3 regions of the Bacillus sp. MC1252 genome follow, and region 2 is predicted to be linked to each of the others. Evidence: riboswitches for the same ligand, from Rfam matches in the RefSeq annotation. Region 2 holds a riboswitch; each other region holds the start of a gene.
The links. A riboswitch is a leader RNA that binds a small molecule or an ion and turns the genes downstream of it on or off. The one in region 2 is predicted to bind thiamine pyrophosphate.

Region 1: another riboswitch for thiamine pyrophosphate. It lies ahead of tenA (thiaminase II); the one in region 2 lies ahead of thiT (energy-coupled thiamine transporter ThiT).
Region 3: another riboswitch for thiamine pyrophosphate. It lies ahead of tenA (thiaminase II); the one in region 2 lies ahead of thiT (energy-coupled thiamine transporter ThiT).

The regions. Positions count from the first base shown of each region.
Region 1 is NZ_CM166369.1:1,145,412-1,155,313, reverse strand. It holds gene ACYH0L_RS05720 (thiazole synthase) at 1-26, opposite strand, end outside; gene thiS (sulfur carrier protein ThiS) at 31-234, opposite strand; gene thiO (glycine oxidase ThiO) at 231-1,343, opposite strand; gene tenI (thiazole tautomerase TenI) at 1,327-1,944, opposite strand; gene tenA (thiaminase II) at 1,919-2,629, opposite strand; TPP riboswitch at 2,708-2,817, opposite strand; gene ACYH0L_RS05695 (monovalent cation:proton antiporter family protein) at 2,871-4,718, opposite strand; gene prpE (bis(5'-nucleosyl)-tetraphosphatase PrpE) at 4,881-5,624, shown strand; gene ACYH0L_RS05685 (RluA family pseudouridine synthase) at 5,665-6,558, opposite strand; gene ACYH0L_RS05680 (NAD kinase) at 6,576-7,376, opposite strand; gene yjbM (GTP diphosphokinase) at 7,442-8,071, opposite strand; gene ACYH0L_RS05670 (UPF0738 family protein) at 8,105-8,470, opposite strand; gene ACYH0L_RS05665 (CYTH domain-containing protein) at 8,707-9,285, shown strand; gene ACYH0L_RS05660 (lytic transglycosylase domain-containing protein) at 9,307-9,902, shown strand, end outside.
Region 2 is NZ_CM166369.1:2,732,404-2,742,305, reverse strand. It holds gene ACYH0L_RS14145 (flotillin family protein) at 1-637, shown strand, start outside; gene ACYH0L_RS14140 (GNAT family N-acetyltransferase) at 896-1,450, shown strand; gene ACYH0L_RS14135 (hypothetical protein) at 1,410-1,598, opposite strand; gene thiT (energy-coupled thiamine transporter ThiT) at 1,691-2,266, opposite strand; TPP riboswitch at 2,365-2,467, opposite strand; rRNA gene ACYH0L_RS14125 (16S ribosomal RNA) at 2,902-4,450, shown strand; rRNA gene ACYH0L_RS14120 (23S ribosomal RNA) at 4,633-7,563, shown strand; rRNA gene rrf (5S ribosomal RNA) at 7,625-7,740, shown strand; tRNA gene ACYH0L_RS14110 (tRNA-Val) at 8,293-8,368, shown strand; tRNA gene ACYH0L_RS14105 (tRNA-Thr) at 8,402-8,477, shown strand; tRNA gene ACYH0L_RS14100 (tRNA-Lys) at 8,515-8,590, shown strand; tRNA gene ACYH0L_RS14095 (tRNA-Leu) at 8,598-8,680, shown strand; tRNA gene ACYH0L_RS14090 (tRNA-Gly) at 8,711-8,782, shown strand; tRNA gene ACYH0L_RS14085 (tRNA-Leu) at 8,795-8,880, shown strand; tRNA gene ACYH0L_RS14080 (tRNA-Arg) at 8,892-8,968, shown strand; tRNA gene ACYH0L_RS14075 (tRNA-Pro) at 8,976-9,052, shown strand; tRNA gene ACYH0L_RS14070 (tRNA-Ala) at 9,061-9,133, shown strand; tRNA gene ACYH0L_RS14065 (tRNA-Met) at 9,159-9,232, shown strand; tRNA gene ACYH0L_RS14060 (tRNA-Ile) at 9,237-9,313, shown strand; tRNA gene ACYH0L_RS14055 (tRNA-Ser) at 9,321-9,413, shown strand; tRNA gene ACYH0L_RS14050 (tRNA-Met) at 9,436-9,512, shown strand; tRNA gene ACYH0L_RS14045 (tRNA-Asp) at 9,536-9,612, shown strand; tRNA gene ACYH0L_RS14040 (tRNA-Phe) at 9,631-9,703, shown strand; tRNA gene ACYH0L_RS14035 (tRNA-His) at 9,731-9,806, shown strand; tRNA gene ACYH0L_RS14030 (tRNA-Gly) at 9,818-9,891, shown strand.
Region 3 is NZ_CM166369.1:3,501,721-3,511,622, reverse strand. It holds gene ACYH0L_RS18125 (nitroreductase family protein) at 1-24, shown strand, start outside; gene ACYH0L_RS18120 (putative quinol monooxygenase) at 50-343, shown strand; gene ACYH0L_RS18115 (immune inhibitor A domain-containing protein) at 532-2,913, shown strand; gene ACYH0L_RS18110 (ORF6C domain-containing protein) at 3,119-3,373, shown strand; gene ACYH0L_RS18105 (DUF1304 domain-containing protein) at 3,379-3,750, shown strand; gene ACYH0L_RS18100 (hypothetical protein) at 3,975-4,139, opposite strand; gene ACYH0L_RS18095 (type 1 glutamine amidotransferase domain-containing protein) at 4,394-5,050, shown strand; gene ACYH0L_RS18090 (hypothetical protein) at 5,192-6,319, shown strand; TPP riboswitch at 6,376-6,479, shown strand; gene tenA (thiaminase II) at 6,567-7,253, shown strand; gene ACYH0L_RS18080 (ECF transporter S component) at 7,250-7,849, shown strand; gene ACYH0L_RS18075 (ABC transporter ATP-binding protein) at 7,824-9,422, shown strand; gene ACYH0L_RS18070 (energy-coupling factor transporter transmembrane component T family protein) at 9,412-9,902, shown strand, end outside.

The DNA of each region.
Region 1 (9,902 bases), 1.6 Mb from region 2:
AATGTTTTTCCGCCAATGTGTAGCATTTTGTCATCCTCCTCCTACAAAGTGAACGATTTCAATCGTGTCATTTGGTTGAATTTCTACTTGTTGAAACGTTTTTTTATCAATAACTTCTTGGTTCTTTTCGACGATCACCACACGATTTTCAAGCTGATAGGCTGATAGCAGATCATAGATCGTTCCATTCTCTTTATCGAAATCAACCACTCTGCCATTTAATTGAATTTTCATACGAACAATGCCTCCTTTCGACCAATGCGAAACGCTTGAAGCCATTCCTCTTGGACAGGCTCGCCTAATATCAGGTCTCGAATAATTTCTCCAGTAATTGGCGCAAGTAAAATGCCATTCCGGTAATGTCCCGTCGCAAAAAGGATACGCTCATCTTCCGGGTGTCTTCCGATATAGGGATGCCGGTCGCTTGTCGCCGGACGAAGACCTGCCCAGCACTCTTCAATCGGCATCTCCTTGATAGAAGGCATGAGCTGAGACGCTTTTTGAATCACAGCTTCAATGCCGCCAAGTGTTGGAACAGCCTGCCACTCATTTGGCTTCATCGTTGCACCAATCACCAGCTTTCCGCTATCTCTTTGAACGATATAACAATGATCATGGTAAATGGTGTGTGCGAGCGCTGGACCACTATTCCACACAGACACACATTCTCCTTTTACTGGATAGAGAGAATAAGGTAACCCCAGCTCTTCAAAAAAGCGGCCAGACCATACACCACTTGCTATCGTAAGGTCATCACATGTGAATGTGCCTTTAGCTGTTCTGACAGTTAATACATCTTTGTCCCGTTTGACTTCGATCACAGGTGTAAACTCCTTCACATCCGCCCCGTACCGAACAGCCGCCTGCCACAATGCCCTGCATACCGCATAAGGCTCAACATGAACATCTTCTTCAATGAAACCTGCTCCCATGATGTCATCTGCGATTTGCGGCATACGTTTTTTCACACAACTTGCTTCAAGCCATTGAAACGTGGACAAATGCTGCATCCGGCAAAGTGCACGTTTTTCTTCTTCTGTAAAGGCCACCTTCATAATACCGCCCACTGATGTCCGAATATCAATGCCTGATTCATGCTGAAGATCGACTTTTAATTTTTCATATAATGTCTGGCTTGCTCTGCCTACCTGAAAGAAAATATCCTCATGACCCTCTCCTTCAGCATGTGCACCAAGCATTCCAGCAGCCGCACTCGTCGTTTGCTTCCCTATCTCATTTGCCTCAAGTAATAGAGCCTGCTTTCCTGCTTTTGCAAGGTGATAGGCAATTGACATCCCTATGATTCCACCGCCAATGATTGCAATGTCATAATGCTTTTTCATAAGGATTCTCCTTTAGCTTTTTAGAAAATGCTTGCGCCATGATGTGCGGCTGATGGTGTGTGAAAATTCCCGACATGACAGCAATCCCTTTCACATTCACATGCATCAAGTCCGGGATTCGATCAGGCGTCAATCCACCAATGACCACCACCGGAATGGACAGCGCAGAAGTCAGTTCTTCCACAAGCTTTACGCCTCTCGCCTTAAGCCCTGGTTTACATGAGGTGTCATATATGTGCCCAAACATGACATACTCTGCACCACTTTCCTCGGCCGCTTTGGCTTCTTCTATCGAATGAACAGACACACCCGCATGAAGGTGAGGAAATTTTTGTCGCAGCTCCTTTGGCGAAAAGCTGTGACCTGGGAGATGTACCCGGTGAATATTGGTGAGCAGCGCAACGTCTACTCGGTCATTGATAACGAGTTTCTCTTTCGGTACACCTTCTGAAAGGAGTTGTCTCACGAGATCAACAAGTTCACTTGCTGTTTTAGACCGTTCCCGGATATGAATAAAGTCCACTTTAGATTCAATGGCTTTTATTTGCTTGATCAGCTCATTGACCGGAAACGAATCATTTGTCACTGCGTGGAGTTCCATTTGCACCAACCCCATCCAAGCATGCTGTTTGCCACGTTTCTTTTTTATACGCCATCTCCCAGAAATGGTATTCGTAATAGCTTGAAATCACAAAATTTTCTTTCATATTGGCCCGCACATGTTCTGGTGCTTTTTCCGCAAGTTCATCAAAGCGGTTGACCTGTTCAAAGACAAGCTCTTTAAACCAATCTCCTCCATATGTCAAAATCCATTCTTGATAAATCGGATGGTCAGGTGTCGTTTGTTTCAGCTTTTCTCCCACCTCATAATATAGCCAGTAGCACGGCAATAACGCGGCTAAAATTTCTTCAAATCGTCCGCTTTTCACAGACCTGTACATATGTGAGGTATACGCATAAGCAGTGGGTGAAGGCTTAAAGCTTTCAAGTGCTTCATCAGAGATCTGAAGCAGCTCTGTGAACTTTCTATGCAGCGATAGCTCTGCTTCATACGTGCCCTGCGCATGATACGCCATTCTGCCCGTCGTATGTAAGTCCTCACTAATGGCAGCTCCATATGCTTGCATCTTTGCGAAATGAGTTAAATAATACGAATCCTGCATCACGTAATAGGTGAACCGATCGAGTGAAAGTGTGCCATCTCCAATCCCTTTCACAAAAGGATGCGTAAAGCTTCCATTCCACCATGTTGCTGCTGCCTCTTTACATTCCTTTGAAAATGTCATGTTTCTCTCCTCCTGTTTCTTCATATAAAAAAGCCACTTTCCGCGTGGAAAGTGGCTTGGAATTTGTAAAAAGCATAGTCAAAAACCGCACCACTTCCCTACGCAGGTATGAACCTGTTCAGGTAATGAGGGTCTAAAAGTCGACACTTTTATCTCAGCCCTTTTAAAGGACTCCCCTAGTGGATCAAACATATAATGTTGTACCTCTATCTTAATCAGGAATTGTTCATTGGTCAAGGGTTCATTGCAACTCTAATTGGGCTCTAAGTCCTGCTACATACTCCCGGGAACCTGACACAAGCACGCGGTCTCCGCTTCTGAGCGTCGTATCTCCGTGCGGTACTAAGCTGTCTACCCCTCTGAAAATACGGACAAAGACCAAATCACCGATAAACGGAAATTCCCTCAGCATGACATTATGATACCGATGATTGTTCATTTGAATTTGATACAAGGAAGTATCCTCATTTGTTAACAATCGAATCGCATCTGGTGCTTCAATCAAGGCTCTTAGCACCGTTTTAGATGATAGGAAATTCGAAAACGTATCAATACCCGCTTCCTTCAATGTCAGCTCTGCCTCAGCTTTGTTGACACTAGCAATGACTTGTTTCGCTCCTTCTTCTTTTGCAAATAAAGCAATTTCCTTATTTTGCGTCTCGCTGCCTGTTGCTACGACTAGAACATCCTCCCGGCCGATGCCTGCCTTTCTCAGCGTCTCATCGTCGTACTCTTCAATCGCTTCAACTTCAAAGATCGAATCGGCAAGCAGTGCTTCTTTATTTTCTTGAAAAACGTGCAAAATACGGATGTCATATTCATCCTGATGCAAGTCAAGTGTCACAGGTAAAGTCAGCTGGTTTGCGCCAATAAAGGTCACACGCTTTTTTTGATTCGCTTCTTGTTCTTTTTTAAACAGCGCTTTAAACCAAACAGGCGTTAAAATACTCGTCAGCACAGCGACTAAAATCAGTGCGCCTGACATTTTATGATCAATGACACCGAGCCGCTCCCCAATCGTCGCAGCTGCAATGACGAGTGATAACGTCGATGTTAATAAAAAGCCGGAGCCGATGACTTTTTTCATGTCATACCATTTTTTCAAATAAAGAATTGGAATTAGCTTACTAAGCAGTAATGCAATAAACAATAGCGGAATCATGATCATAATGGTTGGGTCCTTGAACAGCGCCCATATATTCAAGTCCACACCGACCATCACAAAAAAGATCGGGATTAAAAATCCGTAACCAAATGAGTCCAGCTGCTGAACAAGCTCTTTATTTGGCGAAAGAAGGGACACGAGCACGCCTGCTAAAAACGCCCCAAGAATATTTTCAGCACCGAGTGATTCAGATAAGGCAACTAAGACTATAATGAGAGTAAAGATTGCCCTTGTCCCAATTTGCACCGTTCCTTTTGACATGGACTGAAAAATGGATTTTGTCTTAAATACTCGGCCAAATAAATAAAGAAGAATGCCTGCTGCAAATAATAATAGCAGAAGCCACATGTTCCCTGTTCCATCGCCATAAATGGAGGAAAACACAGCAAGTAAAATCATTGTCACCAAATCTGCAATGACGGCCACAAGCAGAATGATTTGACCAATATTCGTCTGCATCAACTTTTCCTCTTTTAAGGTCGGAACCACTACACCTAATGAGATGGTGGAAATGATGAGTGTCATTAAAAAGGCATTTTGAATAAACCCTGCAAGTACAAACGCATAGGACAGGATAAAGGAAATACAAAATACCCCAAGAAAAATTATGGTGGCTGCTTTAAACGTATTTGGTTCTTTTAAACCATTTGGAAGTTCTCGTGCTTTCTTCTTTGATTCAAAAGAAGAAAAATCTATTTCAAGTCCACTTAAAAACATCAGAAAAATAAAACCGAGCATGGATAACGTATCTAGCCATGCATCATGTTCGACAACCAGTTGAAACCCGCTTTTTCCAATGATGAGCCCCATGATAATTTCAGCGACAACGACCGGAATGGTCAACTTAAATCGGTGCAATAAAATGGGGGTGAAAAAGGCGACAATAATAACGACAACGAGTGATGAAACAGATGTATGCTCCATTGGCTAAAGCCTCCTAACATTGATGTTTAATCTTTTAAGTCTTACGTTAAAGCATTGATTCTAACAATTGCCTAAATGAAATGAAAGCCATTCGTTATATGTTCTAAAATTCAAACTTCTTTATACCCGATGAATGGATGAGAAAGATCAGGAGGAAACCTTATGAAATTCGATATCATTGGTGATATCCACGGCTGCTACGAAGAGCTGCTTACCCTCATATACAAACTAGGATACGAACTCAAACATGGATTACCCGTCCATCCTGATAAGAGAACGCTAGCACTTGTCGGTGATTTAACAGATCGAGGCCCTCAATCAGTAGACGTGATGCAATTTGTCATACATGCCTATTCACATGGAGCGATCCGTTACGTGCCTGGAAACCATTGCTTTAAGCTTTATCGCTATTTGAAAGGAAATCCCGTTAAATTACTGCATGGCATTGAAACAACAGTGAACGAAATAAAAAAACTGCCGCTTCATGAAAAAAACAAATTATCACATGAATTTAAACAGTTATTTGAGAAGGCTCCGCTTTATGATGTGCTGATCCCAGATGAGCTGATCATTGCACACGCAGCGATGAAGGAAAAGGATATTGGAAAGGAGCCGAATAAACAGATGCGATCCTATCTATTATTTGGCGCTGTCACAGGAGAGACTTGGCCAGATGGACGACCTGTGCGGAAGGATTGGGCAAAGGAATATGAAGGAAAACCGTGGATTGTTTACGGTCATACACCGGTGAAAGAACCTCGATTCGTTGGCAAAACAGTCAATATTGATACAGGCTGCGTTTTTGGAAATCAGCTGTCGGCTCTTCAATATCCTGAGCTTGAAACTGTCTCTGTCCCTTCATCTATGCCTTATGATGATTCTAGATTCCAGCATTTCACATCATAAAAACCCGGCCCTGCTTTGCAGGTGACCGGGTTTTCATTGTTTAAAGAAGCAGTGCCTTCATGTCAGCTGGCAATGGAGCCGAAAATGTCATTTGCTCACCTGTCATCGGATGAGGAAAGATAAGGGTTTCACTATGCAGCGCCTGCCGGTCTATCCGCTCGCTCGTTCCGCCATACAGCGTATCACCGATGAGCGGATGACCAAGATATTGCATGTGCACACGAATTTGATGTGTTCTTCCAGTTTCAAGTACAAGAGACACATCCGACATGTTCAAATCAGCGTCTACCTGTCGTACTGTATAATGCGTCACTGCCTCCTGGCCAGCCGCATCGACCATGCGTTCAATGATACTATCCCCTTTTCGGGCAATTTTTGCACGAACGGTTCCGTGCTTTTGTGCAATTATGCCCTGTGTAAAAGCTCTGTACGTTCGCTTGACCTCCCCTTCTTTTTGCGCTTTTGATAAAAGGCTGTGTGCAAAGCGATGTTTGGCGACAAGCATCACGCCAGATGTATCACGATCAAGACGGCTCACCAAATGAACCGTCAGCCGCACAGACTGCTCAGCATAATGGTAAAGCAGACCATTTGCAATACTATGCTCAGGATGCTCTCTAGAAGGAATGGATGGGATATATGGCTTTTTATTCAGCACAAGCACATGCTCATCCTCAAATATAATATCCAGCGGAATCGGAGCTGGTTTTAGACCTTCACTCACTTTTTCCTCAGGAAATAAAATGGTGAGCCTGTCTCCCTCGTGAAGCTCGTATCTCACGGTGACATGCTCTCCATTAATCAGCAGATCACCGCCATCAAATTTAATATCCGTCAGCATTCTTTTTGAAATGCCAAGATCAATTAAAAAGTCCTTTAAGAGCAGCCCCTTTTCTTTGGCTGTCATGGTTTTGGTTAACGTAAAGTATTCCAGCGAGAACGACCTCTTTCTTATTCTCCTTTTCCGATAAAGGAATCTTGCACCCTTTTCCAAAACGGAAATGGTCTAAATCGGGCAAAACGAACATTCTCGTCTGCCACCCGGCATTGAATAGATTTAACATCTTTATGAAGCAGCGACAAATGATCAATTGTTACCTGAAAATCAACATCATTAATTGGTTTGATTACACAAGTATGGTGGTCTGGCAAAATCAGCGGTGAACCGACCGTACGGAATACTCTGTTGTTGATTGAGGCCATTTCTGCCAGCTGAATGGCTCTAATGGAAGGGTGGATAATGGCGCCCCCAAGTGCTTTATTATAGGCCGTACTGCCAGATGGCGTAGACAAACAAAGACCGTCTCCTCTGAAAGTTTCAAAAAGCTGACCCCTAATTTCAACATCTGCCACAAGCGTACCTTCCATACTTTTAATCGTACATTCATTCATTGCTAAATATTTCTCTTCCCGGCCGCCATCGTTGTATCTGACGATGACTTCAAGAATCGGATATTCCACAATATGATAAGGTGTTTTGGCAATCGCTAGGACAAGCTTTTCGATTTCACTTGGCACCCAATCAGCATAAAAACCAAGATGACCTGTATGAACACCAACAAAAGCCGTTTCATTCAGGCGGTTGCTATAGCGGTGAAAGGCATATAAAAGGGTTCCGTCTCCTCCAACAGTAATGACAAGATCCGGTTCCTCTTCATTTAATTCCATTCCAAAATCCAATAAGTAGGTCTGAATTTTATTTTTAAGTGTGTCAGATACAGAATTCCCTTTCGAAGAAACTGCAAATTTCATGAATTCTTCTCCTTTTCCACCTTGCTGCTATGAGAGGGCAGCATCATATTTGATCAAGCTTAGGCTCAGCTATCGTTTTTCTTTTTCCGGGAAAATGCCACTTGTGCTTCTTGAATTTCCCCTCTGATTTCAGACATCTCATCATCAAGAAGAGATGCTGCCTCAGAAGCTCTTTGAAGGCGCAGTTTGACCTTCTCTGGGATATTCCCGCTATATTTATAATTCAGAGAATGCTCGATGGTCGCCCAAAAGTTCATAGCAAGCGTACGAATTTGGATTTCGACAAGGAGCTGCTTCTCTCCGTTGACTGTTTGCAGCGGATATAACACAACAAGGTGGTACGAGCGGTATCCGCTTTCTTTATGTTCTGCAATATAGTCGCGTTTATCTACAACCACAAAGTCTTTTCGTGACTGGAGCATTTTTTTCACAACTTGTATATCTTCTACAAACTGGCACATAATGCGAAGCCCAGCAATATCCTGCATGGTTTCAATCTCATGCATCGGGATGTTTTTACGCTTTGCCTTTTCTAATATGCTGGCAACGGGTTTCACTCGGCCTGTGACAAATTCTACTGGTGAATGGTCATCCTCAAATTCATACAGCTTTCGAATGCCTTTTAGTTTCACTTTTAATTCTTCGACTGCTTGTTTATACGGTGCGAGGAATTGATCCCATTGTTTTTTGTCCATGAAATTTCCCCCAATTCCAAATACCTAATTATTTCAGAGGAATGTGCTCTTCACTTTCTCTTCCATATCTCCGTAATTGGCATTGTCTTTAATATTGTCAATTAAATAGTTTAATTCCTGATGAAGTTGAATGAGTTCTAACGATTGTTCTTCCGCCGCCAAATAGACAGGGATGTCAAGATTCATTGCTTCTTTTAATGGAGCCCATGTATGTTCCCCTAAAATAAGATACATAAAAGACTCCTCGGTTTCGAGTATGTAAACGAACGCAAAGTGATCAGAATCAACAAGCATTTGTCCTGATGCTTTTGCTTTTTGAATTTGCTCCTCTGACTGGATCGTCAAAATCAGCCTGTCTTCTTTTAAAGTTGCTTCTGTGATTTCAATTCTGTTTTGCATCATGATCTCCTTTACAACAAAGTACAGCTTTATTTTATCATATCAAGTTCAATATTGATAAACCGAACTTTTTGCGAAAATGCCGTTTTCTTCTTTTATATGAACATTTCACACCATTCAGCCTAAATGTTGGCACATGTTAAAGGACTTAATAAAGAAAAAAACAGACTTTTACATAGAGAACACACATCATGTACAATATGAATATTTCCTCTAAATGAAAGGTTGATGTTAAAGTGGCACAGGAAATTGAAATCGAACTAAAGCAATTATTACTGAAAGAAGAATTTGAACAGCTAAAACAATATTTTCAATTGAAGGATGCGGATTTCCGCACTCAAACCAACTATTACTTTGATACACCTCAATTTGATATAAAATCTCAATTTGCTGCATTAAGGATGAGAGAAAAAGACGGCAAATGGGTCCTCACGTTAAAGGAACCACACGAGATAGGCTTGCTTGAAACCCACCAAACGATCGCTCCTCCTTCAAGCCTTGACGATTTTCAGCTACCAGAAGGCGAAGTGGCTGACAGGTTAGACCATCTGAACATTCAAAAGAATCAAATTGTGTATTTTGGTTCACTTGAAACGTCGAGAGCAGAAAAAATGATCAAAGAAGGCTTAATTGTTTTGGATCACAGCCGATATTTAACAGTAGAGGACTATGAACTTGAATTTGAAGTGAGCGACCTGGAAATCGGACAAACCGCATTCTCCGCATTGCTCCAAAAATTCCAAATTCCTGTACGAAACACGAAAAACAAAGTCGTACGTTTTTATGAAGAAAAAATGAAAACACAGAATAGATGAATTCCTTGAAGGAGGAACATGATGAACGTCAATCAACTTCAATCCTTTATGCAGCTTCAAGCGCTCAAAACGTTACAATCGGATAACGGGCAATCGCAAATGCCGACTGGCCAAGAATCGAGCGCTCAAGCTTCATTCCAGTCGCTTTTGCAAGATTTTTTAGGCGGATCAGAACTATCACGTCTCCCGCTCTCAATCTCTGCTTTTATGGGAACGGACCCATCAACGGCTCCGAACACACAATATGCGCGTACGAATCCATACCTATCTGCCATCGCCGGCAGTGAACAGCTTCAAGCCCAGTCTTTATATGCAGATGACGCTCAATTAAATACGGCGAATGGCATTGGAAACGTCTTAAACAACAGCTATGCGCCGCCGCTTCAAAAAGCGGTCTCAAGCGGTTCATCAAAAGAGGTGAATCAGATCGTGTCACAAATGGCTGAAAAGCATGGCGTCCCAGAGAAGTTGATCCACGCTGTCATCAAGCAAGAATCCGGCTATCGCTCGAATGCTGTCAGTCATGCAGGTGCGCTTGGGCTCATGCAGCTCATGCCGTCTACTGCTAAATCACTTGGCGTGAGCAATGCCTTTGATGCGTCCCAAAACATTGAAGG
Region 2 (9,902 bases):
AGAAAAAGAGATTCAGCGTCGTGAACGTCAATACGATTCTGAAGTGAAAAAGAAAGCGGATGCGGACCGTTATGCTGTTGAGCAATCGGCTGCGGCGGAAAAAGCGAAGCGTCTCGCTGAAGCAGATGCGAAGAAATACAGCATTGAAGCAATGGCGAAAGCAGAAGCTGAGAAAGTCCGAATTGACGGGCTGGCAAAAGCGGAAGCTGATCGTGCGAAAGGGGAAACAGAAGCAGAAGTCATTAGACTGAAAGGACTTGCGGAAGCCGAAGCGAAAGAAAAAATTGCTGAAGCATTCGAACAGTATGGTCAGGCAGCGATCCTTGATATGATTGTGAAAATGCTTCCTGAATATGCGAAGCAAGTATCTGCACCACTTTCTAACATTGATAAAATTACAGTTGTTGATACAGGCGGTAACGGGGAAGGCAGCGGTGCCAATAAAGTCACAGGCTATGCCACAAATCTGATGTCCAGCCTTCAAGAAAGCCTGAAAGCATCCTCTGGAATTGATGTCAAAGAAATTATTGAGAACTTTTCAGGCAAAGGCAATGTGAAGCAAAGCATTCAAGAACTAACGAATGAAATCAAAGAGCCAAGAAAAAAGGAAATAGCTGATCGTCAAATAGAAGAATAACATCAAAAGACACTTTCTATCAGAAGGTGTCTTTTTTACTTGAGATTGAGGTTGATATGAAGAAAGATTCACAAGAATGGCTGCGGATATCATATGAACACTATCGAGGCCTCGCCATAGCTAAAGGGAAGGGGTATGTCTATAATGGGGAGAGGTCCAAATACAGTTCCTGGATTAAAGACCGCTATCCTTTACGAATTGAATTTTAAAAAATTATAATAAAGATAGAGTGAGAACTTGCATAAAGGGGTGGCATAGATGAAGGTTAGACATGCAGTACATAAAGATATTCCTAAAATTGCCGAGATTCATGTGAAGAGCTGGCAAACGACTTATCATGGTATTATTTCACAAGAGTATTTGGATGCTTTAAATGTAGAGGAGCGGAGAGAGAGCTGGAGAAGCAGATCGCTTGAAGGTACGTTTATCGTAGAAGACGCTGATGGAGTATTTGGTTTTGCTTCCTTCGGAAAACAACGTGATGAGCGCTATTCAACATATGATGGTGAGCTTTACGCCATCTATTTATTACAGCAGAAGCAAAAGTCAGGAGCGGGTATCGCTTTGATTGCAAAAGGAGTGGACTATTTATTAGAGAAGGGTTATAAGAATATGATGCTATGGGTATTTGAACAGAATTCGGCGAAGCAATTTTATCAAAAGCTTCAGCCTAGTTTTGTCGTCACCAGCCAGTTCGAGCTGGCTGGCGAGAAGCATGATGAAATAGGGTATGGATGGGAGCTGCCTGTATTAAATGAACATGTACAACGAATTAAATCGTCAGTTTCCAATAATAATGAGAGAAAAAGGTGAAGAGTGTAGCAAGCAAAATATAAGAAATAAAAGGAGTAGCTTCTACTTTCCCTTTCACGCCTGCTATTTTTAATGCTTCATAGAAACCTGCCAAAAAGTAAGCAAGACTGAGAATATAGCAGCACAGCATAATGGAGTAAGGATTCATTGACGTACCTCCAGCTTGAAATCTTCTACTATTAATAGATTCCATAGAGTAGCAAATTATGCATAAAAAAATAACCAGCTGAAATCAGCAGGTTATTTTTGATGAGGAAAAACCAAACGAGATGCACTTGGTATTAATAAACAAAGAACGATACTGCAAATAATAAAAGATGGAACCATATACGTGCTGTTATAAATTAAAGAGTAGACCCATCCTGGTGTTCCTTTTGGTGCATATTGCGAAAAGAATACGACGCCAGAAATAAAGAACGTCAGCAGTCTAAAGAAGCTGGCGACAAATACGGATAGAATAATATAGAAGAATTGTTTCTTTCGCTTTTTATCCTGAATTGCTTTTTTGATCAATCCTGAAAATAGCCCGCTTAGACAAATGACAACAGATGCCACGAAATAATCGAGAAATCCTTGTACAGGTGTAGCGATAATAGGGCTATTCATCAGCTGCAGGCCGGCAATTAACACACCGATGATAAACCCGGTAGACATTCCCCATCTAATAGACATGAGAATGACAGGAATCATGATCAGTGCAATAGACCCGCCATTCGGCATCCTTAAAAAGAGACCTGATAAGTAATCTAATACAAGAGCAAGCGAAGTCATAATCGCGATTTCCATAAGGCGTACTAGTTGATTTGATTGCTGCATAAAAAAATCTCCTTTTTCATGAATTGAGCAAGGAGAGACCGTGTAAGGATGAGTATGTTATTCATAGAAAAACATATTGGTTTGAATACAACACATGTATTCAAGTGATTCCACATTCCTACTTCAGTATTAACTGACAGGTTCAAAGGGTCAGAACAACGAATCGTTCACTCTCAGCACAAAGCTCCCCCTGCGGTTATTTAGTTTCAATCTATTATAAATATACTAGAGACCTTCAGGATCAACAATAGAGAATTACTGCGATAAGCACTTTTTGTAGCATTATATAGGAAGAGATAAGGAAAAATAAATTATTTAGAAAAAATACTTGTTTCTTCTTTCAAAAGGTGTTATATTTGTATTCGCCGCTAAAACAGCGCGGTTGATAAATAACATGAAGAAAAAAGTTGTTGACTTGACCTTGATAGAATGTTATATTAGTAAAGTCGCTTCTGAGCGATAACGAACATGATCTTTGAAAACTAAACAAGACAAAACGTACCTGTTAATTCGAGTTTTTATAAAAAAATCCTATGATACATCATAGGTAGTCAGTCAAGCTGACGAGGCAGGAAGGATCACATACTAAGTTCGCTACATCGTGTAGCAACGCATGTGTGATATGCATCCTGCATACCTCGGAGAGTTTGATCCTGGCTCAGGACGAACGCTGGCGGCGTGCCTAATACATGCAAGTCGAGCGGACAGAAGGGAGCTTGCTCCCGGATGTTAGCGGCGGACGGGTGAGTAACACGTGGGTAACCTGCCTGTAAGACTGGGATAACTCCGGGAAACCGGAGCTAATACCGGATAGTTCCTTGAACCGCATGGTTCAAGGATGAAAGACGGTTTCGGCTGTCACTTACAGATGGACCCGCGGCGCATTAGCTAGTTGGTGGGGTAATGGCTCACCAAGGCAACGATGCGTAGCCGACCTGAGAGGGTGATCGGCCACACTGGGACTGAGACACGGCCCAGACTCCTACGGGAGGCAGCAGTAGGGAATCTTCCGCAATGGACGAAAGTCTGACGGAGCAACGCCGCGTGAGTGATGAAGGTTTTCGGATCGTAAAGCTCTGTTGTTAGGGAAGAACAAGTGCGAGAGTAACTGCTCGCACCTTGACGGTACCTAACCAGAAAGCCACGGCTAACTACGTGCCAGCAGCCGCGGTAATACGTAGGTGGCAAGCGTTGTCCGGAATTATTGGGCGTAAAGGGCTCGCAGGCGGTTTCTTAAGTCTGATGTGAAAGCCCCCGGCTCAACCGGGGAGGGTCATTGGAAACTGGGAAACTTGAGTGCAGAAGAGGAGAGTGGAATTCCACGTGTAGCGGTGAAATGCGTAGAGATGTGGAGGAACACCAGTGGCGAAGGCGACTCTCTGGTCTGTAACTGACGCTGAGGAGCGAAAGCGTGGGGAGCGAACAGGATTAGATACCCTGGTAGTCCACGCCGTAAACGATGAGTGCTAAGTGTTAGGGGGTTTCCGCCCCTTAGTGCTGCAGCTAACGCATTAAGCACTCCGCCTGGGGAGTACGGTCGCAAGACTGAAACTCAAAGGAATTGACGGGGGCCCGCACAAGCGGTGGAGCATGTGGTTTAATTCGAAGCAACGCGAAGAACCTTACCAGGTCTTGACATCCTCTGACAACCCTAGAGATAGGGCTTTCCCTTCGGGGACAGAGTGACAGGTGGTGCATGGTTGTCGTCAGCTCGTGTCGTGAGATGTTGGGTTAAGTCCCGCAACGAGCGCAACCCTTGATCTTAGTTGCCAGCATTTAGTTGGGCACTCTAAGGTGACTGCCGGTGACAAACCGGAGGAAGGTGGGGATGACGTCAAATCATCATGCCCCTTATGACCTGGGCTACACACGTGCTACAATGGACAGAACAAAGGGCTGCGAGACCGCAAGGTTTAGCGAATCCCATAAATCTGTTCTCAGTTCGGATCGCAGTCTGCAACTCGACTGCGTGAAGCTGGAATCGCTAGTAATCGCGGATCAGCATGCCGCGGTGAATACGTTCCCGGGCCTTGTACACACCGCCCGTCACACCACGAGAGTTTGCAACACCCGAAGTCGGTGAGGTAACCTTTATGGAGCCAGCCGCCGAAGGTGGGGCAGATGATTGGGGTGAAGTCGTAACAAGGTAGCCGTATCGGAAGGTGCGGCTGGATCACCTCCTTTCTAAGGATATATGGAGCAGCGTGCGTTTTGGTCTTGTTTAGTTTTGAAGGATCATACCTTCAAAACATGTCTCTAGCGAGACAGGATTGTTCTTTGAAAACTAGATAACAATAAGTAATACATTCACATTGAATGCAATGCAAAGTTCATCACACATAGTGATTCTTTCTAAAGTAAGAAATGGTTAAGTTAGAAAGGGCGCACGGTGGATGCCTTGGCACTAGGAGCCGATGAAGGACGGGACGAACACCGATATGCTTCGGGGAGCTGTAAGCAAGCTTTGATCCGGAGATTTCCGAATGGGGAAACCCACTGCTCGTAATGGAGTAGTATCCATACTTGAATACATAGAGTATGAGAAGGCATACCCGGGGAACTGAAACATCTAAGTACCCGGAGGAAGAGAAAGCAAATGCGATTCCCTAAGTAGCGGCGAGCGAAACGGGAACAGCCCAAACCAAGAGGCTTGCCTCTTGGGGTTGTAGGACACTCTATACGGAGTTACAAAGGAATGATATAAGCGAAGAGGTCTGGAAAGGCCCGCCAGAGAAGGTAACAGCCCTGTAACTGAAATGTCATTCCCTCCAGAGTGGATCCTGAGTACGGCGGAACACGTGAAATTCCGTCGGAATCCGGGAGGACCATCTCCCAAGGCTAAATACTCCCTAGTGACCGATAGTGAACCAGTACCGTGAGGGAAAGGTGAAAAGCACCCCGGAAGGGGAGTGAAATAGATCCTGAAACCGTGTGCCTACAAGTAGTCAGAGCCCGTTAACGGGTGATGGCGTGCCTTTTGTAGAATGAACCGGCGAGTTACGATCCCGTGCAAGGTTAAGCAGAAGATGCGGAGCCGCAGCGAAAGCGAGTCTGAATAGGGCGCATGAGTACGTGGTCGTAGACCCGAAACCAGGTGATCTACCCATGTCCAGGGTGAAGTTCAGGTAACACTGAATGGAGGCCCGAACCCACGCACGTTGAAAAGTGCGGGGATGAGGTGTGGGTAGGGGTGAAATGCCAATCGAACCTGGAGATAGCTGGTTCTCTCCGAAATAGCTTTAGGGCTAGCCTCAAGGTAAGAGTCTCGGAGGTAGAGCACTGATTGGACTAGGGGCCCCTACCGGGTTACCGAATTCAGTCAAACTCCGAATGCCGATGACTTATCCTTGGGAGTCAGACTGCGAGTGATAAGATCCGTAGTCGAAAGGGAAACAGCCCAGACCGCCAGCTAAGGTCCCAAAGTATACGTTAAGTGGAAAAGGATGTGGAGTTGCTTAGACAACCAGGATGTTGGCTTAGAAGCAGCCACCATTTAAAGAGTGCGTAATAGCTCACTGGTCGAGTGACTCTGCGCCGAAAATGTACCGGGGCTAAACGTATCACCGAAGCTGCGGACTGTTCTTACGAACAGTGGTAGGAGAGCGTTCTAAGGGCTGTGAAGCCAGACCGGAAGGACTGGTGGAGCGCTTAGAAGTGAGAATGCCGGTATGAGTAGCGAAAGACGGGTGAGAATCCCGTCCACCGAATGCCTAAGGTTTCCTGAGGAAGGCTCGTCCGCTCAGGGTTAGTCGGGACCTAAGCCGAGGCCGAAAGGCGTAGGCGATGGACAACAGGTTGATATTCCTGTACCACCTCCTCACCATTTGAGCAATGGGGGGACGCAGGAGGATAGGGTAAGCGCGGTATTGGATATCCGCGTCCAAGCAGTTAGGCTGGGAAATAGGCAAATCCGTTTCCCGTAAAGGCTGAGCTGTGATGGCGAGCGAAATTTAGTAGCGAAGTTCCTGATTCCACACTGCCAAGAAAAGCCTCTAGCGAGGTGAGAGGTGCCCGTACCGCAAACCGACACAGGTAGGCGAGGAGAGAATCCTAAGGTGATCGAGAGAACTCTCGTTAAGGAACTCGGCAAAATGACCCCGTAACTTCGGGAGAAGGGGTGCTTCTTAGGGTGTTAAAGCCCCGAGAAGCCGCAGTGAATAGGCCCAGGCGACTGTTTAGCAAAAACACAGGTCTCTGCGAAGCCGTAAGGCGAAGTATAGGGGCTGACGCCTGCCCGGTGCTGGAAGGTTAAGAGGAGCGCTTAGCGTAAGCGAAGGTGCGAATTGAAGCCCCAGTAAACGGCGGCCGTAACTATAACGGTCCTAAGGTAGCGAAATTCCTTGTCGGGTAAGTTCCGACCCGCACGAAAGGCGCAACGATCTGGGCACTGTCTCAACGAGAGACTCGGTGAAATTATAGTACCTGTGAAGATGCAGGTTACCCGCGACAGGACGGAAAGACCCCGTGGAGCTTTACTGCAGCCTGATATTGAATGTTGGTACAGCTTGTACAGGATAGGTAGGAGCCTTGGAAACCGGAGCGCTAGCTTCGGTGGAGGCATCGGTGGGATACTACCCTGGCTGTATTGACCTTCTAACCCGCTGCCCTTATCGGGCAGGGAGACAGTGTCAGGTGGGCAGTTTGACTGGGGCGGTCGCCTCCTAAAATGTAACGGAGGCGCCCAAAGGTTCCCTCAGAATGGTTGGAAATCATTCGCAGAGTGTAAAGGCACAAGGGAGCTTGACTGCGAGACCTACAAGTCGAGCAGGGACGAAAGTCGGGCTTAGTGATCCGGTGGTTCCGCATGGAAGGGCCATCGCTCAACGGATAAAAGCTACCCCGGGGATAACAGGCTTATCTCCCCCAAGAGTCCACATCGACGGGGAGGTTTGGCACCTCGATGTCGGCTCATCGCATCCTGGGGCTGTAGTCGGTCCCAAGGGTTGGGCTGTTCGCCCATTAAAGCGGTACGCGAGCTGGGTTCAGAACGTCGTGAGACAGTTCGGTCCCTATCCGTCGCGGGCGCAGGAAATTTGAGAGGAGCTGTCCTTAGTACGAGAGGACCGGGATGGACGCACCGCTGGTGTACCAGTTGTTCTGCCAAGGGCATCGCTGGGTAGCTATGTGCGGACGGGATAAGTGCTGAAAGCATCTAAGCATGAAGCCCCCCTCAAGATGAGATTTCCCATTCCGCAAGGAAGTAAGATCCCTGAAAGATGATCAGGTTGATAGGTCTGAGGTGGAAGCGTGGTGACACGTGGAGCTGACAGATACTAATAGATCGAGGACTTAACCTATATTCTAATGTGAAGTTTGAACGTTGTTATCTAGTTTTGAGAGAACATTCTCTCCATCAGGTTTGGTGGCGATAGCGAAGAGGTCACACCCGTTCCCATACCGAACACGGAAGTTAAGCTCTTCAGCGCCGATGGTAGTTGGGGGGTTCCCCCTGTGAGAGTAGGACGCCGCCAAGCTTTTCTAAGGATCAGTTCCAGACGGAACTGATCTTTTTTGTGGTACTTGAAAGGAAGTCTATCTGATTTCATTTGTTTAATGAACGATGGCAGCGTCACCTCATTTACAAGCGAAACGCTTTGAAAACAAGAAGAAAGCACATTGAGCGTGTTGAAACCTTGTCTATGGAAAAAACAATAGAGAGACAGAGTAGTAGGTTGTCTAAGACACTGCATACAAATTCATTTAAATGGAAATGTATAAGCCTATTGCTATTTCATTAATATATTACGCCTATCAATGAACTATAAGGAATATCTATATCATTAAAGTATAAAAATGATGGGGAGCTGATATTTCAGAAGGAATTGAATGTTTTTAAAGAGAATAAAGAGTGGAGAGGTTTAGCTGATAAACATTGAATTGCAGCAGTTTTGACAGGGGAAATGACTATTATTTATGAAAAGAAATGCGTAACGAAAAATGAAATAAAATTTTTTTAATATAGCCTTTACAAATGAGTAAAACCTGTATATAATAATCTTTGTCGGATCGAGAGATTCCTACATAGTGGAGGATTAGCTCAGCTGGGAGAGCATCTGCCTTACAAGCAGAGGGTCGGCGGTTCGAGCCCGTCATCCTCCACCATATTTATTCTTACATAATGTTAGGATAGATAAAGCCGGTGTAGCTCAACTGGTAGAGCAACTGACTTGTAATCAGTAGGTTGGGGGTTCAAGTCCTCTTGCCGGCACCACTTTCATATGGTAAGATAGACAAGTCGCTTTTAAAGCGAGCCATTAGCTCAGTTGGTAGAGCATCTGACTTTTAATCAGAGGGTCGAAGGTTCGAGTCCTTCATGGCTCACCATTTTCATGCGGGTGTGGCGGAATTGGCAGACGCGCTAGACTTAGGATCTAGTGTCTTTATGACGTGGGGGTTCAAGTCCCTTCACCCGCATAGCCAAACAAAATAAAGAAATCCTGTAATGCGGAAGTAGTTCAGTGGTAGAACACCACCTTGCCAAGGTGGGGGTCGCGGGTTCGAATCCCGTCTTCCGCTTATACCATCCACGCCGGGGTGGTGGAATTGGCAGACACACAGGACTTAAAATCCTGCGGTAGGTGACTACCGTGCCGGTTCAAGTCCGGCCCTCGGCATTATACAATAAGCGCCCGTAGCTCAATTGGATAGAGCGTTTGACTACGGATCAAAAGGTTAGGGGTTCGACTCCTCTCGGGCGCGCCATTAAGATCGGGAAGTAGCTCAGCTTGGTAGAGCACTTGGTTTGGGACCAAGGGGTCGCAGGTTCGAATCCTGTCTTCCCGACCATCTTTTATGGGGCCTTAGCTCAGCTGGGAGAGCGCCTGCCTTGCACGCAGGAGGTCAGCGGTTCGATCCCGCTAGGCTCCACTTCTTAAAGGATTATTTTTATCATGGCGGTGTAGCTCAGCTGGCTAGAGCGTACGGTTCATACCCGTGAGGTCGGGGGTTCGATCCCCTCCGCCGCTATAAAGGACCTTTAGCTCAGTTGGTTAGAGCAGACGGCTCATAACCGTCCGGTCGTAGGTTCGAGTCCTACAAGGTCCACCATCTATACGGAGGAATACCCAAGTCCGGCTGAAGGGATCGGTCTTGAAAACCGACAGGGGTGTCAAAGCCCGCGGGGGTTCGAATCCCTCTTCCTCCGCCATATTTTTTAAAAACCATATCATCGCGGGGTGGAGCAGTTCGGTAGCTCGTCGGGCTCATAACCCGAAGGTCGCAGGTTCAAATCCTGCCCCCGCAACCAAATTTTTTTCTTATCTCTATATTGGTCCGGTAGTTCAGTTGGTTAGAATGCCTGCCTGTCACGCAGGAGGTCGCGGGTTCGAGTCCCGTCCGGACCGCCATTTTTAAATGAAATACATGGCTCGGTAGCTCAGTTGGTAGAGCAACGGACTGAAAATCCGTGTGTCGGCGGTTCGATTCCGTCCCGAGCCACTTTTACAAATAAATATTGACAGTATGGCGGTTGTGGCGAAGTGGTTAACGCACCAGATTGTGGCTCTGGCACTCGTGGGTTCGATTCCCATCAATCGCCCCATACATATTTTTGCGGGTGTAGTTTAGTGGTAAAACCTCAGCCTTCCAAGCTGATGTCGTGGGTTCGATTCCCATCACCCGCTCCATTTGTATATCG
Region 3 (9,902 bases), 770 kb from region 2:
GATCGTATTACAGAGTGGAAATAATATCATTTCAAAAGGAGACGATTATATGATAATTACTCATGCAGGGATGACCATTCATCCAGAAAAAGAAAACGAATTTCTAGAAGAAATTAATGCATTAATGAAAGCTTCGCAAGCGGAAGAAGGCAATGTATCCTACAAGCTGTTCAAGGATACAGAAAAGGAAAATGCCTTTTTAATGTTAGAAGTGTGGAAAGATGAAGCAGCAGTTCAGAGCCATAATGCAAGTGCACATTTCCAAGCTTTCGTAGCGAAGGCAAAAGAATTCTTAGCCGCTCCACTTGATGTTGTTGCCTTTCAAGGCGAGCAGCTTTCATAGAAAACAACAATCACCCTAGGCGTTTATTGCCTAGGGTTCTTTTATTTTCGACACATGGTTCCGCCCGTTTCATTCCCGTATTGTGCATTTTCCACAAAGTTTCTGAAAATAAAATGTTTTTCGACTTAAGTATATTGGAATATGCTAGAATTAGATATTATTTATTACCAAATTAGGGAGGAACCAATATGAAAAAAGGGAAATGGACGAGCATAGCACTAACAGCTGTCCTCAGTTTAGGCACATTGACAGCTTTCAGCACACCTCTATCTGCCCACACCTCAGAAAAATCAACATCCTCAGACGGTGGTCATTATTCGGGTATTCCATTCGACTCAAGTGTCGTGAATGAAGACCGCCTCATCAAAGCCTTGAAAAAACAAGGGAAAATCAAAAACAATGCCAATGAGGCAGAAACCCAAAAGGCATTAAAGAACTATCTAAAGAAAAAAGAAGAAGCTGCGATGAAACAAAGCGCAAGCACCTTAACAGAAGAGCCTGAATTCCTGAAAGAATACAAACAAGAAGTACATAACAAACTAGCCAAAAAGAAAAAGTTAAAGAAGCATAAAGGAAAAGAAGGCAGCCAAGTAAAACCTGTCAAAAAGGAAAAGTATAAAGGCGACGTTCGCAATGATAAAGTATTGGTTTTATTAGTAGATTTTAAAGATTATAAGCATAATAGTATTAAAAAAGAAGAGACTGATATGTACTATGACAAGTACGATCAACAGCACTATCAAGATATGCTTTTCGGAAAAAATGGCTACATCGGTCCAGATGGAAAACGAAAAGTATCCATGAAGCAATATTATGAAAAGCAGTCCGGCGGCAGTTACACGGTCAGTGGAACAGTTGCTGGCTGGTATACAGCCAAGCATGAAGCAGCTTATTACGGCGGGAATGTCCCTGACGATGAAGGCAGTGATGGCAGACCGCGTGAATTGGTGAAAGAAGCCCTTGAAGCAGCAGCAAAAGATCCGAATATTGACCTCGGTGAATATGATCAATGGGACCGCTATGATGTTGATGGAGACGGCGTTTATAACGAGCCAGACGGCATCATTGATCATCTCATGGTCGTTCACGCTGGCGTAGGTGAAGAGGCAGGCGGCGGACAGCTCGGCTCTGACGCCATTTGGTCTCACCGCTGGTCACTTGGTGATGTATTTGAAATTCCGAATACTGAATCTGAAGCGGGTCAAGGCGGAAAATTAGGAGCATTAGATTACACCATTGAGCCTGAAGATGGTGCAGCAGGCGTTTTCACACATGAATTCGGGCATGATCTTGGTCTTCCTGATGAGTATGATACACAATACACAGGTAAAGGAGAGCCCGTTTCTTACTGGTCTATCATGTCAAGTGGGAGCTGGGCAGGTAAAGTACCTGGTACGGAACCAACAGGCTTTAGTCCATATGCAAAAGAAATGCTTCAAAACCTGCATGGCGGCAACTGGCTTTCAGGACAAACCATTGATGGTAAAACATTAAAGAAAAGCAAAACAGTATTAATTGATGAAGCAGCAACAAAAGGAACCAACCATGATGCGGTTCGCGTAGATTTACCAGATAAAGAGATTGTGGTCACAAAGCCTGCCGAGGGGAAATACGCGTACTTCAGCGGGACGGGTGACAATTTGAATGCAACCATGACGACAACAGGTATTGATTTGTCGAAGGGAAGCAAAGCAGAGCTTACGTTTAAAGCATGGTACGATATCGAAGAAGATTATGATTATGCATATGTAGAAGTTCGTGAAACTGGAACCGAGCAATGGAAAACCATTGCTGGTAACATAACAAATGACCGAAATGAAGCAGGTGCTAACGAAGGTAATGGCATCGACGGAAAATCAGACGGCTGGGTAGATGGAGCCTTTGATCTTTCTGCTTATGCAGGGAAGAAAATCGATCTGCAATTCCGATACACAACCGATGCAGGCTATTCGCTACCAGGCTTGTTCGTAGATGATCTGAACGTAACAGCAAATGGAACGAAAGTGTGGTCAGATGATGCCGAGGGAACGTCCACTTTCACCTTCAATGGTTTCTCGCAGTCTAATGGAAAACAATATGCAGCGCAATACTATTTACTAGAGTGGCGCTCTTATGCTGATGTCGATAAAGGCTTAAAGTCTATCAAACGTGGAGCAAGTCTGATGAGCTATAATAACGGTTTGGTCGTGTGGTATGTCGATCAATCGTATAGTGATAACTGGGTAGGAAAGCATCCAGGGAACGGCTTCCTTGGTGTCGTAGATGCGGATCAGCAAGTATTGAAATGGAGTGACGGCTCCATCGCGGCGACAGGTTTCCAAGTACATGATGCAGCATTCTCTTTGAATCCAAGTACGAAGCTGAATATTGATTATACAGCGACAACAGGCTTAACCTTGGAAGATCGCTATATTCGTCCGACTCGTACATTTAGTGATCAAAAGAATTATGTGAATCCAAATAACCCAGATGCAGGACGCGATGTGCCGACATATGGTCTATCCTTTAAAGTCATTGGACAAAGTAAGGATCGTTCTGTTGGAAAGGTATTAATTTCTAAAAGTAACTAAACAGAAAGCCGGATTCTACCATTGAATCCGGCTTTTTGATGTGTTGAGATAAGGATTTTTATCACATGATCGTTTTTTGATCGAATGTTTGTTCTTTTTTATTTTGATATCCGAATGAAACCATTATATAATAGAGACTGGAAGGTTTTCTTTCATTCACGGTTCTTTTTAGCTGTTAAAAAACAGGAAAGGATGAGCGTTACCAATGAGTTGTGTCACTGCCAAGCAATTAAAGGTGATTCGAGGGACGATGCAGACTTTTTGCAGCCATTTGGAGTATGATGGCCATGGTAAGCTTCATATCAATACCATCATGGCTTTTATTAAAAGGGAATTCGGTGTAAGGAAAATGAAAGACATTCCACAAAGTCGGTTTACTGAAGCGCTAGAATTAATACAAGACTTTGATTTATACACGGACAAAATAGAGATTCGTGATCGTCTATCAGAAAGGAATTAACTAAATTGAATATTTTAGCAATGATTTTAGTAGGAATTGTCGCGATAGAACACATTGTCATCATGTTACTAGAAATGTTTTTTATGGAATCAAAGATGGCTAAGAGATCTTTCCGGCTCCCTGAACACTTACAAAAAGATCCAAATGTGAAGGTGATGTTTGCCAATCAAGGACTTTATAACGGGTTTCTAGCTGCAGGGCTCATTTGGGGGCTCATTCTCGGATCGAATACCGTTGGATATATGATTCAGCTATTTTTCATTCTTTGTGTGATCATCGCAGCGGTATTTGGCGGTGTAACATCCAATAAATCCATTATCATCAAACAAGGAGTACCAGCCTTGCTCGCATTAATTGCGCTTATGCTGGCGATTTAATCTTAAATAAAGCCGCCCCGATAAGGACGGCTTTCAGCGTGTAGACAAACCTTCGCATTCGGTGTCAGTCCTGCGTGCAGGTGCTCACGAATCTCAAATTCGCTCTGCTCCGGTACACGTAGACTTCAAAGGTTTTCTATCACGCTGAAAAGAAGACAAAGGGCTAAAATAAAGATCATTTTAGCCCTTTGTCAACAAGCTGAGCCGCTCTGATAAGGGCGGCTTTATCTTTTTCGAAGACCCATCAAACGGATAATGGATGTCAGACAAAGAGCTACGGCAACAGCCAAAATGATTTTTCCGTACATGACCCCTGTTAGGTTCATTAAGAAGACGGCCAATATGATACAGAGCGTGATGATGATCATCACAATCGAATAGGTTTTCATCTCTTTTCCACTCCTTTAAAAGTTCCCTCCAGCACGAGAGGTCTGTCAATCTTTCCTCATATTATATCACTCAATGGCAATTTTACATGAAATTCCCTACCAACAGAATGTGACATAGTGATGAGATTTGAAGTGATGGCATATTTTTTAGAAAATCGGGTATCACATAAAGAGTTGCATCGAAGTCGAATTGCTTGATATTTAATTGTGCAAAATATAAAATAACCACATGATGAATCGAAAGGATGATCAAGTTGAGTAAGAAAGTTTTATTAGTATCGACAAGCAGCCCGGAAATGAACGGACACCCAACAGGCTTATGGTTAGAAGAATTGGCGGAGCCATTTCACATCTTTAAAGAAAATGAACTAGACGTACAAATTGTCTCCATTCAAGGTGGAACTGTACCGATAGATAAAAATTCAATTCCTGAAGGTGTTCCAGCGCAATATCAGGATGTATTTGAATTACTTCAAGACACAAAGGCGCTAACAGATGTGAACCCAGCTGATTATGATGGGATCTTCTTTGCGGGAGGACATGGCCCAATGATCGACTTTGCATCCAATCAGCTGTTAGCTGATGCGATCTTAGCGATTTCAGAAAAAAATGGTGCAGTCGGAGCCGTTTGCCACGGTGTTTCAGCCTTTGTTGATGTGAAGGATCGTGATGGAAAATCATTTATTGAGGGAAAAAAAATAACAGGGTTCACGAACGAGGAAGAGGATGCCGTTCAGCTGACATCAAAGGTTCCATTTTTATTGGAAACAAAGCTTCGTGAGCAAGGAGCGGTGTTTGAAAAAGGAGAAGCTTTTGCGCCATTCGCTGTTGTTGATGGACAAATCATTACTGGACAAAACCCAGGATCAAGTGCAGAAACAGCACGACTATTTGTCAAAACCATTGTATAAAATGACCAAAAACCAGTCGTAACGCATACGGCTGGTTTTTTTGTTATAAAAATGTCCTAAAAAAGACCGAAACAATTACTGGAATAATGGTAAAATGATCACAGGGTAAAAAACCCAAATGAGGGAAAAGGGGATGTTCCTGTGAGAGCATTTTACGTAAAAATCACCGCAGCTTTACTGTCTGTTTTACTTGTGACAACAGGTTTATTTTCACCAGCGTTAAAAGCAGAAGAAGCGCCAAAATCAGATGGAAAAGTGTCGCCACTGACGGAAAAAGCCATTCAGCAAGTGCAAGAGTCGTTTTTGAAGCAGGATGAAGGAACCGCTATTCAACAGAAGCAAATGAAAAAAACATTTAAAGTAGATAAGAAAAACGGAATAAGTATCAAACGAAAAGCCGCTAAAGATGGAAAGCTGCGCACGTCTGCCGTACGCTCCATTGATGGACTAGCAATCAACCAATCGGCTGTCTTAACAGAGGACGATCCAGTTGATTTATGGTTTTTAAGCACGTCTTCACCCCAGGCACTCATCAGCCGGATTACCTCTTCAAATCCTGATTATTTCGTCCAATTATTTGTTGTTGATTATGAAACAGGACAAGCCTACCCAACGGATCTCATTCAGCCGGCTGGCAGTCTTCTTGGGTTAACCAATTTACCAGCTGGTGATTACGCATTTGGTATCACAAGCGGTGGAGACTTCGGAGACTCCTACACGTTACAGGTTAATGCAAAAAATCCACCTAATTTCACAGGTGCTGTATCTCTATCGTCAACCCTGCAATACTTTGTAGCTGAGTATGCAAATGGTGATGTATTTGCAAATGGCACAAAAGTATATAACAAGCAATCGAAGACAGCAGATTATGAATGGAAGCGTGTGTTTTATTTCTCATATGATGGAAAATATGAACAGAGAACCCATTCGATTTCAAGTGTGAAAGTGAAAAGCATTTCGGCACCAGTGTCGTACTCAGCTCCTTATGCGAGTTCCTCAGAGGCCATTCTCGTCTACTTAGATGTGGAGACATTGTTTATGTACCATCAATCATCGTTTGCAAGCGGGCAATATTATCATGATACCTTTGTTGATACTCTCGGGAAGACAACACCAAGACGCCTAGACCTTGATGATTTGACAAATTACGGCGATCATATTTTAGCCGTTGATTTAAAAACAGGAAAGCCGATTGATTTCTTCAGTGTTCTTAATTTTTACTATGCTGCAGGGATCGAGAAGCTGCCAACAATTAAAACATTGAATTAAGAAAGGCGGTTGACATCAAATCGCCACATGTGTAGAGTAAAGATAATTAAATGACAAAAGTCCACTAGGGGAGTCATGTATGACTGAGACAAGAGAAAATCTTGGACCCTTTGAACCTGATCTAGTTCGTACTAGCGGAGGGAAGTGGAGCTGGACCTTGTCTTATTCATGATTGAATTGATAAGAAGGCCGCTCCATTTGGGGTGGCTTTTTCATTTATTCAACTGAAGAAGAGGAGGCTTTTTTTATGACATTTTCAACGCAATTAAGGAAAGAAGCGGAACCATTATTTGAAGCCATTTATCAGCATCCGTTTGTCAGAGGGCTGGCAGCAGGAAAGCTTGAAAAGGAACAGATCATTCATTACGTCAAACAAGATGCAGAATACTTACATGCATTTATTAAAATTTATGCGGCAGCAATCAGCAGGTGTACAGATAGAGAGGACATTGCCTTTTTCCATCAGCAGATGGCTTTTGTACTAGATAGTGAGACGCATCCTCATCAAAACCTTTGCCGAGTGGCAGGTGTAGCATATGATGAGCTTCAAGGTGCTTCGTTGGCGCCGAGTGCTCATCACTATATTCATCACATGCTGCAAGTCGCACAGGGAGGCACACTTGGAGAAATTATTGCTGTTTTGCTTCCTTGCCCTTGGACATATTGGGAAATAGGCAAACGAATGCTTTCAGACGTGCAGCCTGACCCGGCACATCCATTTTATGAGTGGATCACGTTTTATGGCGGGTTAACTGACTCTGTTACAGTTGAGCTTTGCAAAAGGCTTGATCAGTGGGCGGAAGGAGCAAGTGAGAAAGAAAAAGAAAAAATGAAACAGCACTTCTTCTTAAGCTGTCAGCTTGAGTACAAATTCTGGGAAATGGCGTTCACTGTGGAAGAGTGGCCAGTCAAGCTGGAGGTGCATTCATCATGACGTGGAAGATGAAAGAAGTCGTCCTTGCCGTGATTCTATCTGTGGCGTGCGGTGTGATCTACTTAGGGTGGTCCACTCTTTATTTACCGATTACAGCACTTGTGGGTCCAGCAGGAGGCAATATCATGTTTGGGATTTGGGTGATTGCCAGTCCAATCGTCGCTTATATCATCCAAAAGCCGGGAGCTGCCCTCATTGCAGAAACAGCCGCAGCCTCCGTGGAATTACTGACAGGCAGCCACTTCGGTCTTTCAGCTCTGCTGATTGGTGTATGCCAAGGACTTGGGGCAGAAATCGCCTTCGCTCTTTTTGGTTATAAACGATATCGCATGTGGACACTTATGCTGTCTGGTGCCTTTGCAGCTGTTGGAGCGATGGCATATAGCCTGATGGCCAATGGATTTGGTTATTACACGCCTCAAGTTTTACTCATGACACTTGTGACTCAAATCATCAGCGGTATGATACTTGGGGGATGCTTAGCGAAAGTTGTAGTGGATGCATTATCCAAGACCGGTGTACTGAATCAATATGCCATCATGAAAGAAAAACGAAACAAAGGTGAACAGCATGGATTCATTTCTCGCGTGCAATAATCTCACTGTCCGTTTTTATGAACAGCCTAAGCCCGTTCTGCATGAAGTATCTCTTTCTATTCAAAAAGGGGAAAAGGTGCTCATTTTAGGGCCAAGCGGAAGCGGAAAATCCACGCTCATTTCGGTTCTTGCTGGAATTATTCCAGAACATATGGAAGCAGACGTGCAGGGAGAAGTGATGTTACAAAGACATACAGGCGTCATGTTTCAAGACCCTGATTCCCAGTTTTGTATGCACCGGGTCAATGAAGAAATTGCATTTAGCTTAGAGAACCGTTCTGTACCTCGTGAAGAGATGGATGACATCATTCGGCATCTCATGCAAAAAGTACAACTGGATGTCGATCCGAATACAGATATTCACACATTATCAGGCGGCATGAAGCAGCGATTGGCGCTTGCTTGTTTACTAGCGTTAGAGCCGGATGTTCTGTTCTTTGATGAACCGACTGCACAGCTTGATCCAGCAGGCAGAATGGAGATATTTCAGCTGCTACAGCAGCTTGCAGCTGATCAGGATCAAACCATGATTTTTGTGGAGCATGTGCTAGACGGTGTCATCGAATGGATGGACCGGGTTATTTTATTAGATGATCAAGGCTGCATTTTGGCAGATGGATCTCCGAAAGATGTGATGACAGCATATGAGGGAGAAATGAAAGAGGCAGGCATTTGGCGTCCAAAAATATTTCCCGAGAAATGGTCCACTATTATTCAAGATCCATTTCACCCACTGAGTCAAACACTTATGCAAACCTTTGAGTCAAGCAAAGAGCGGCGTGAGAAAGTCCGATCAACAGATCGAGAGACAATCATTCGAACAGAGGATCTTCAATTAAGCTACGGGAAAAAAAGGATTATGAATGACCTTCGGTTGGATATAAAAGCAGGAGATTGGGTGGCGATCATCGGGGAAAATGGAAGCGGAAAAAGTACATGTCTCAAACATTTAATCCGCTTAGAGCCAATCAAAAAAGGCCATATTTTCTTAAAAGAAAAACATCTCAAAAAGTGGTCTGACCGATTACTATATGAAAAAGCAGGCTTTGTTTTTCAAAATCCAGAGCTGCAATTTATACAAGACACGGTGTTTGATGAAATCGCATTTGGCGGAAGACAGCGAAATTGGCCAGAATCAGTTGTACAAGAAAAAACGGTTCAGCTATTGGAAGAGTTCGGCTTAGAGAAGCATGCGAAAGCACATCCTTTCACCTTAAGTTTAGGGCAAAAAAGAAGATTAAGTGTCGCCACAATGCTTCTTTTTGATCAGGATGTATTAATGTTAGATGAACCGACTTTCGGGCAGGACGAAAAAACGGCGAAGGAATTAATCAGACGTTTAAAAGAGCGCCAACGCCAAGGCACCACTGTTATGATGGTCACACATGATATGGAGATCGTCGATGAGTGCGCAGATCAGGTGCTGCTTTTTCACCAAGGAGAGCATGTGTATGATGGCACGCCTTATGATTTATTTTCAAATCAGAAACTCGTTGATTCTTATCAGCTGAGAGTGCCTTTGCATTATCGCTATGTGGCTGAAAGAAAGGACGTGCTGACGATTGCAAAGTAATCACTCCTTTCTATCCACTGTGAATCCAGTTATGAAATTACTCGCTCACCTTCTTGCAATGTGCTGTCTGATGGCGATTTCTGATCCTAAAACAACGTTCATCATCTGGCTGTTTGCTCTGGGCATCGGGCTTGTACTAGGCAGTTGGAATATCAAGTATCTTATCACAAGATTTATCCCTTATTTGATCTTTTTTATTCTTGTGTTTTGGATGATGGCGGCCTTCGGCAAGGGGGATCATACTGTTTGGAAGTGGGCCTGGTTTCATGTCACAGAGGAGAGTTTAAGAAATGGACTCACCATATCTCTCAGAATGCTTGGCTTTGTGACATTTGGTCTCCTTTTTACCTCCACAACAGATTTGACAGCCTTTATGATGAGCTTAATACATCAATGCCGAATGTCACCAAAATGGGCGTATGGAATGCTTGCCGGCTTCCGGTTTATCCCGTTGTTTCAAAGTGAATTGAAGCAAATGAA